DNA from 4 places in the Pseudoduganella plicata genome. Region 4 is predicted to be linked to each of the others. Evidence: predicted binding sites of a transcription regulator. Region 4 holds the regulator's gene; each other region holds the start of a gene.
What was found. Region 4 encodes sigma-54, which starts transcription at its own class of promoters, with help from an activator protein. Its sites were predicted from a motif close to TGGCANGNAANCTGCTTT; they were not measured.
Positions count from the first base shown of each region.

Region 1: E1742_RS24005 (DVUA0089 family protein) is a predicted target of sigma-54. The motif match lies at 1,256-1,273, and genes of this name have one in related genera.
Region 2: E1742_RS19965 (TorF family putative porin) is a predicted target of sigma-54. The motif match lies at 1,435-1,452, and genes of this name have one in related genera.
Region 3: E1742_RS02855 (EDSAP-1 family PEP-CTERM protein) is a predicted target of sigma-54. The motif match lies at 1,094-1,111, and genes of this name have one in related genera.

Region 1 is NZ_CP038026.1:5,448,919-5,451,117, reverse strand. It holds gene E1742_RS24010 (UPF0149 family protein) at 1-589, shown strand, start outside; gene E1742_RS24005 (DVUA0089 family protein) at 658-1,212, opposite strand; gene E1742_RS26470 (DVUA0089 family protein) at 1,429-1,998, opposite strand; gene orn (oligoribonuclease) at 2,195-2,199, opposite strand, start outside.
Region 2 is NZ_CP038026.1:4,522,386-4,524,584, reverse strand. It holds gene E1742_RS19975 (ammonium transporter) at 1-245, opposite strand, end outside; gene E1742_RS19970 (P-II family nitrogen regulator) at 258-596, opposite strand; gene E1742_RS19965 (TorF family putative porin) at 609-1,364, opposite strand; gene E1742_RS19960 (accessory factor UbiK family protein) at 1,571-1,825, shown strand; gene E1742_RS19955 (YifB family Mg chelatase-like AAA ATPase) at 1,909-2,199, shown strand, end outside.
Region 3 is NZ_CP038026.1:679,685-681,883, forward strand. It holds gene E1742_RS02855 (EDSAP-1 family PEP-CTERM protein) at 91-1,035, opposite strand; gene E1742_RS02860 (N-acyl amino acid synthase FeeM domain-containing protein) at 1,255-2,001, shown strand; gene E1742_RS02865 (FAD-binding oxidoreductase) at 2,003-2,199, shown strand, end outside.
Region 4 is NZ_CP038026.1:4,297,588-4,299,786, reverse strand. It holds gene hpf (ribosome hibernation-promoting factor, HPF/YfiA family) at 1-147, opposite strand, end outside; gene E1742_RS18930 (RNA polymerase factor sigma-54) at 232-1,701, opposite strand; gene lptB (LPS export ABC transporter ATP-binding protein) at 1,708-2,199, opposite strand, start outside.

The DNA of each region.
Region 1 (2,199 bases), 1.2 Mb from region 4:
GCACGGCTACCTGACGGCCATCGCCATCGGGCCGGAAACCGTCATGCCGTCCGAATGGCTGCCGCGCGTGTGGGGCGAAGATGGCAAGCAGGCGCCGAAATTCAAGAACGGCAAGGAAGAAGAGCGCATCGTCAACCTGATCATGCGCTTCATGAACGAAGTGCTGGTGACGTTCGAAGTGGCGCCGAAGGAATTCGAGCCGCTGTTCGTCGAGCACGAACACGAGGGCCAGACGCTGATCGACGCGGAAGCGTGGTGCTGGGGCTTCTGGGAAGGGATGGAACTGCGCCCTGGCTCGTGGGACGAGATCTTCGATTCGGAGATTGGCGACCTGATGCGCCCGATCTACCTGCTGGGCGCCGACGAGATCAAGGAAGAAGAGCTGCCGGAAGTGGAAGACCCGGTCAAGGCGCACAAGCTGGCGCTGGAGATCGAGGCCAACCTGCCGGCAATCCACAAGTTCTGGGTACCGCGCAGCAAGGCGCCCGTCGGCACCGTCAAGCGCGACGAGCCGAAGGTCGGCCGCAACGACGACTGCCCTTGCGGCAGCGGCAAGAAATTCAAGAAGTGCTGCGGCGCGGAACAGTAAGCCGCGCTCGGAAACACCAATCGCCTGAAAAGGCGCCTGCCTGTGCCCGGGGCAGGCGCCTCCCCACCTCAGCCGCGCCGGCGCCGCGCCGCCACGCCGGCCAGCACCAGCCCGGCCGCCAGCATCGAGTACGTCGTCGGTTCCGGCACCGGTGTCACCGTCCAGTTCAGCCTGACCGCGGGTCCCATCCCGCAGTGGTTCGACGGCTCGCACCACTCGCTCAGCGGGATGGGGTCCTGGCTGTCGAACGCGAAGCCGGCGCTCAATAATCCGCCGTTGGAGAAGTTATCGAACGCCGTGATGGTGAACACGTACGTGCCCGCTTCCAGCCCGAACAGGCCGAAGCCGGAATCGTATTTGGTCTGCCCTGGGCCGACCCAGGGTGCGTCGTCGTTTTCCGCCAGGCGCACGTCATCGCGCCAGATGGCGACGATGGGATCGAAGTTCGTGCCGTCCTGGTAGGAATCTGTCCAGGCCAGCAGGTTGGCCGATTGCATCAGTGTGATCGTGTGGTAGACGACATCGTTGTGATAGGCGATCTGGGCCTCGAAGGAATCCGCATGCGCCAGGCACGCGGCGCTGGCGCACAGGATGGCAATGGCGGACTTGCAGAGGTGTTTCATAAGCGCTCCCGTTGTTGAGGTGGTGAATGACTGCGCAGTCACTTTTGCAACAACCGTGCCACGTCCAGGCAGCTGGTCCAAGTACTTGAAAAGTTGGGAGAATTCCTACGGCACTATCAGCCAGGCCGACACCGCTGTAAGATTTGGCGACTGTCCGGGGACCGCTTCCCACTGCCGGCCCCTCGGCACGTGTCCGGCAGGGCCAGCAGGCTGAGTTCAGCCGCGTCGGCGCCGTGCCGCCGCGCCGGCCAGCGCCAGCCCGGCCGCCAGCATCGCCCACGTGGTGGGTTCAGGCACGGGCGTCACCGCCCAGTTCAGCCGGACAAATTCGCCCGGATTGCAGACGCCGGCCGGCTCGCACCAGTTGGCCAGCACAATTGGCGTCTCGCCGTCGCGCAGGAAGCCCGCGCCCAGCGTGGTGCCCAGCGCGAAGTTGTCATAGGCGCTGATGGTAAACAGGTACGAGCCCGGTGTCAGGCCGTAGGCGATGAAGCCGGCGTCGTAGATGCCCTGCTCGCCCGGACGGATGGAGTCGTTGTCATCATTGGACGCCACCAGCACGCCTTCGCGCCACAGCGACACGATCGGATCGAAGTTGGCAGGGTCGGCGGGATCGAGTCCGTACGAATCGGTCCACGCCGTCAGGCCCCCCGATTGCTCGAGGATAAAGCTGTGGTAGATGACGTCGTTGTGGAACGAGATGTGGCTGTCGAGGAAGTCCGCGCTGGCGGTGGACGCGGCAAGCGCGCACACCGCGGCGGCGGCCAATTTGCTGAAGAGTTTCATTGCAAGCCTCCGGGTTGGGTGAAGAACAGGTTGTACTGCGCAGCCAACTCTGCAACACCCGTGCCATGCGGCCAAGTCATTGATTCGATTGGCTCACCTGCTCCGAGGCAATCCCGATCGAACCCGACTGTCAACACCTGCGACGGCATGCGCAGCCGCAAAGTCCGCATACCCGCTGCTTGCCGTCGTCGCGCGCTTACA
Region 2 (2,199 bases), 220 kb from region 4:
AGGATCACGAGCAGCGTGGCAACGAACATCCAGGCTGTGTCACCCTTGTTGGCGACGGCTGCGGGAGCTGCAGGCGCTGGCGCGACCGTCGTGGCAGCGGTCGCGGCCTGTGCGGCCGGTGCGGCAACCGTGGCAGTCGCCGCTGGCGTGGTGGCTGCCGCGTCCTGTGCCCAGGCCGGTACGGCCGTGCCGAGTGCCATCGTTACGGCAATCCCGGCCAGCCATTTTGTTATGGTTTTTTTCATTCAGTTTTCCCCTTAGAGAGCGTCGTTACCGGTTTCGCCGGTACGGATACGGATAACCTGTTCGAGGTTGTACACGAAAATCTTGCCATCGCCGATCTTGCCCGTGCGCGCCGCGCTTTCGATCGCTTCGATGGCCTGCTCGACGATGGCGTCATCCACGGCTGCCTCGATTTTCGTCTTGGGCAGAAAATCGACGACATATTCAGCGCCACGATACAGCTCCGTGTGGCCCTTCTGCCGGCCGAAACCCTTCACTTCAGTCACGGTGATGCCCTGCACGTTAATGGCGGACAGCGCTTCGCGCACTTCGTCCAGCTTGAAGGGCTTGATGATGGCGGTAATCAGTTTCATTGCGGGCCTCGTTCAGAAGGTTTTGGAGACGGTCAGCACCACGCCGGACTTGCCCAGGTTCTTGCCGTTTGGTGCGATATAGCTTTCGGTATTCGTGTCGACGTATGCCAGCGCGACGGTGGCAACGCCGAAGTCTTTGGTGACGCCGACCTTCCAGTCGGTGTAATCGGCGCCGCCGTTATTCCTGACTTTCTGATGGCCCACGTGAAGATTCAGGATGAAACCCTGTGCCAGCTCCTGGTTGACGGAGGCGTCCAGGTATTGGCTGTTCTTGCTGTCGGCGAAACCGAACAGATTGGTCAGCGAGTGGGAATATTTCAGGGTGGCTGGGCCGTAGCCCAGCTGGCCGTACAGTTCGAACGTGTTCGCGCTGGTCGGCAGCGAGTTCGACGGGTAGACGTACCCCAGGCCACCCACGTCATACGAGATGCCGGGCGCGATTTCGCCGCGCTTGCCGGCGTAGACATCCCATTCGATGCTGCCGTCGCCGCCGCCGTCTTTCACCCACTTGATGGTGGAAAGCCAGGTGCCGGCATAAAAACCTGTCGGGTTGTTGACCCAGTCGGCGCCGCCCTGCAGCGCGGGTTTCAGTCGTGTCTGCGAAATCCCGCGGTAACGGTAATCGCTGGTAACGGCCGCATTAAAGCTGATCTCATTGTCCGGTTTCGCCGCAGGCGCCGCGGCGACTTCCTGCGCGCCGGCATGGCCTGCAGCGACGCTTGCGGACAGGATGACAGCCAGTGACAGGTGCTTGCTCGGGTGTTTCATGGCGATTTCCTTTTGAGTGAACTTTTATTGCGGTTTAAAATCCAGGTGATCGTCAAAGCTTCCCCCTTCCTAAGCAGAATGCGTGCCAGCAAATGTTGTTGGATCGATAGCCGTCAGGAGGGTGGAATGCCGACCCTTTCGCACCAAATAATCTCTGGCGCCGCACTACACTGGTGCGGTCGAGACCCCATCACCTGGAGCCCATCGTGGACATGAACAATTTCTTCAACGACCTGCAAAACAAAATCAATCACGTGATCCAGAATTCTCCCGCCAAGGACATCGAGAAGAACGTCAAATCGATGATGACGCAGGGCTTTGCGCGCCTGGATCTCGTCACCCGCGAGGAATTCGACATCCAGGCGCAGGTGCTGGCCAAGACCCGTGCGCGCCTGGAACTGCTGGAAACGCGCCTGGCCGAGCTGGAAGCAAAGATGGCTGCCGAGAAGACGCCGCTGTAAGTCCCGGCCGCCTTTGCGGCCGCGCAAAACCCGGCCTGCGGGACGCTCTAGCATTTGAGGATCGTGTTCGCAGCGGGGTTTCCATGAGTCTGGCCGTCCTGAGGAGTCGCGCGCTGGCGGGCATGGAGGCGCCGCAGGTCAGTGTGGAAATCCACCTCGCCAACGGCCTGCCTGCGTTCAACATCGTCGGGCTGGCCGATACGGAAGTGAAAGAGTCGCGCGAGCGCGTGCGTGCCGCGATCCTGAACGCGGGCTTCGACATGCCGCACCATCGCATTACCGTCAATCTCGCGCCCGCCGATCTGCCCAAGGAATCCGGCCGCTTCGATCTGCCGATTGCCATTGGCATCCTGGCCGCTTCCGGCCAGATTCCC
Region 3 (2,199 bases), 2.3 Mb from region 4:
GCGTTGCGTCGCATCAATCGCGGCGCACCGTCAAGTATTCCGACGGTGCGCCCCCTGTGTGCCGCATTGCAACGCCCACAACCTGCACGTTCAGAACTTGCGGCGGCGGCTGACCAGCGACATGCTTAGCAACCCGGCCGCTACGATCGCCAGCGTGGCCGGTTCCGGCACTTCCTGTTGCAGCGCATTGGCCAGCGTGTTGTGCTGGATGGTGATCTGGTACGTCGTGCCGGCGTTGAGCAGCGGCGTGGTGGCGAGGAACGAGAAGACCGTACCGGCCGCGTTGTACTGCAGCAAACCAGGGCTGCCGTCGGTACGGCTGACGGACGCCAGGCCGTTGATCTCGTTCGGTGCGAAGTTGAACACCGAAGTGCCGGTGGTCAGGTCCACGATATTGATGCTCCACGACAGGCGTGCATTCGCGTTCGACGTGGCGCCGGCACCGTTCGACACGAAAGCTGCGGTGTAGGGATTCGCATCGAACGACACCGTCATCGTGTCGGACTGGCCCAGCGTGAACGCGAAGGTGGTCGACGTGCCGACATCGGAATTGCCCGACGCCACCTGGATGTTCTGCGACGTGGACGCGTCCGCACGGGTGGTGGCGTGCGCCCCGGCCGGGGTGGCCCCGATGGTGATTGCCGAGCCGATCTGCCGCTGGTCGGCGTAGCCGAAGTTGCCGGGAACGGGTGGCGGGGGGGCGAAGCGGGCGTAGTTGTTCTCACCCAGCGCCGGGCACGGCACGCCGACGCACTGGTGCGCCACGTCGGGCTGGACGCCCGACAGGATCGGGCGCGAATCGGCCGAGTTGGCAAACACGCCGTTCAGCGACGCCGTTGCGTGGGCATCGTTGGTCCCCGTCAGTGTCGCGAAGTCGGTGGCCGCATAGGCTGTGCCAGTCGAGTGCAGCAGACGGAAGTTGTTGATGTCCAGAATGGCCGACGCAAACGTGGCCGCCCGTGCGCTGCCCATTGCTGCGATACCGAGAGTCGCGGCGGCTGCCGTGACCAGAAGACCTTTTCGGAGGATGTTCATGGCGTGCTACTCCTTGATAGTGGTTACGGCCGCAGTTATTCGTGCCGACAAGCACCATTCAGCAGCAACCGTGCCAGGCTTGTGTACCCTTAGGAATCAAACACTTGCGGCTGCTGCGGCCGAGATTCGGGGAAGTTGAAAAAAAGTCCGACGTTTGGGGAACTTCGCGCCCGGAACAGCGGTCTGAAGAGCATTACCCACCAAACACCAGGAGTGACTGTGCATCCTCTGGACGACACAATCGTTTCATTCGAAGCCGCGGCGAAGCTGCGCGACCTCGTCATTCGCGAGCACGAGATCGCAACGGCCCACACGCACCCGATCGACACGCAGGTCTTTCATATCCGTATGGCGAGCACGGCCGGCAAGCGCGAAGCGGCCAGCCTGCTGCTGCGCAAGATGTACGGCTGGCGCGGTTACGACGTGGACCCGGAAGCGGCACACGTGCCGAACCGCATCACGCTGTATGCGGAAACGGCCGGCGCGACGGTCGGCACGATGGCCCTGTGCCTGGACGACGCGAAGCTGGGCCTGCCCGCCGATGACAATTTCCGCGACAAGCTCGACGAGCTGCGAGCGCAGGGGTGCCGCCTGTGCGAGCCGTCGCGCCTCGCGATCGACCGGGACGTAACGAAACGGGTGTTTGCCGCGCTGATCCACATCTCCTATATTTACGCGCGCAATATCCACGGTTTCACCGATTACGTGATCGAGGTCAATCCGCGCCATGTGATGTTCTACAAGCGCATGCTGGGCTTCAGCGACTTCGGTGGCGAGCGCCAGTGCTCGAGGGTGGCCGCGCCGGCCGTGCTGCTACGCCTGGAACTGTCGGTCATGGGCGAGCAGATCGAGCGCTTCGGCGGCCAGATGGAAGCGGCGCCGGGCGAACGTTCGTTTTACCCCTACTTCTTCCCGCTGCGCGACGAGCCAGGCATCACCGGCCGCCTGATCCAGGGCAGGGACTGAAATGGCGACTGCAGCCTCGCCGGTGGACGCCGCGCTGGCGGCATGGCGCAGCGTGCTCGGGCCGGACCGTGTCGTAACGGATGCCGCCGTGCTTGGGCGCTATGCCGCCAGCACGTCGTCGTGGAGCACGCAGCCCGTCGCCATCCTGCACCCGCATAATACCGATGAGGTGGTCCGTATTGTCCAGGGGGCAACCTC
Region 4 (2,199 bases):
TTTCTCGGTGAGGTTATCTACAGTCAGGATGACAGAAACGTCGATCACTTGATCGAAATGTCGTTTCACGCGCTCCAGCTTGTTCTGCACGTATTCGCGGATGGCTGGGGTTACGTCGATATGATGTCCACTGATGGTGAGATTCATACACACTCCTAAAGATGATGTCGCTCTAAGGTTCGTGCGTTGCCCGCCGTGGTAAAAAGCCGGCGGCGCAGAGGAACCCATGCACTACAAGGACTTGCGGAGGCTGACGGGAGGGATTTTCAAGGCTTCGCGATACTTGGCAACAGTGCGTCGCGCAATCACCATGCCCTGTTCTCCCAGCATGTCCGCAATCTTACTGTCGGATAAAGGGTTCTTCGGGTCTTCGGCTCCTGTGAATTGCACGATCAGCGCACGGATCGCAGTCGAGGAAGCTTCCCCACCCGCTTCGGTTGCGACGTGGCTGCCAAAAAAATACTTCAACTCAAACATGCCATGGGGAGTGAGCATATATTTCTGAGTTGTCACCCGAGAGATCGTACTCTCGTGTAGCCCCAGTGTATCAGCTATTTCACGCAACACAAGGGGTCGCATGGCCACCGCGCCATGCGAGAAAAAGTTCTTCTGCCGCTCGACGATGGCCTGTGCGACGCGCAGGATCGTGTCGAAGCGCTGGCGCATATTCTTGATCAGCCACTTCGCTTCCTGCAGCTGCGCGCCCATCTGGCTTTCGCCCTTGCCCTGTTTGAGCAGGCTGGCATACAGCGCGTTCACGCGCAGGCGCGGCATCACGTCGTTGTTCAGCGTGACCACCCAGCCGTTGCGGCCCTTCTTCACAATCACATCCGGTACGACATAGTCTGACACGTCGGACGCATACGCGGCGCCCGGATGGGGGTTGCACTGGCGAATGACGGCCTGTGCTTCGCGCAGGTCTTCGTCGTCGCAATCGAGCGCCTTCTTGAGCTTGTTGAAGTCGCGCTGGGCAAACCAGGCCAGGTGTTTCTCGACAATGCACAGCGCCATCCGGCGCGTCACCAGCGGCACGCCCGGCATCTTGCGGATCTGCAGCGCCAGGCATTCGGACGCGCTGCGGGCGCCGACGCCCACCGGATCGAAGCTCTGCAGCAGCGCCAGCGCCGTGCGCAGCTCTTCCATTTCCACTTCCAGCTCTTCGGGCAGGCGGCCGTGGATCTCGTCCAGGCTCTCTTCCAGGTAGCCGTTTTCGTCCAGCGCGTCGATGATCAGCTCGACAAGCGCCCGGTCGCGCGGCTGTTGCACCGTCACCCGCATCTGCTCCATCAGGTGTTCGCGCAGCGAACAATGGCTCGCTTCCAGTTGCGGCCGCGCGTCGTCGTCGTCCGGCGCCTTGCCGCGGCCCGCGTCGGTCCAGTCGGTATCGCCTTCCGGGCCGCGGTCCGCGTCGGCGCCGTCATACGGTTCTGCCTCTGCGGGGGCCGCCGCGTCGGTTTGCTGGGGCGGGCCTTCGGCCGGTGCCTCGGGCGCGCTCTGCTGGCCGATGGCGCCATCGGCCAGCAGCCGCAGCGAACGGTCGAGCGGATCGTCGAGCCGTTCCAGCAGCGGGTTATCCGTCAGCAGCTGTTCCAGTTCCTGGTGCAGTTCCAGCGTGGACAACTGCAGCAGCCGGATGGACTGCTGCAGCTGTGGTGTCAGCGCCAGGTGCTGCGACGTTCGCAGTTGCAGAGACTGTTTCATGTGCGGTCACATACGGAAGTGTTCACCAAGATACACGCGCCGCACGGATTCGTCGGCAATGATATCGTCCGGCCGGCCCGACGCCAGGACGCTGCCCTGATTGATGATGTACGCCCGGTCGCAGATGCCCAGCGTCTCCCGTACATTGTGGTCCGTGATGAGCACGCCGATACTGCGCTCCTTCAGGAAACGCACGATCCGCTGGATCTCGATCACGGCGATCGGATCGACGCCGGCAAACGGTTCGTCCAGCAACACGAAGCGCGGATTGGTTGCCAGGGCGCGCGCGATCTCGACGCGACGGCGCTCGCCGCCCGACAGCGACAGCGCCGTGTTCTCGCGCAGCTTCTCGATCTGCAGGTCGGCCAGCAGGTTGTTCAGGCGCTCGTCGATCTGCGCCTTTGTCAGGGCCTTGCCGTCGACCTTCTGGATTTCCAGGACGGCGCGGATATTTTCCTCCACCGTCAGCTTGCGGAACACCGACGCTTCCTGCGGCAG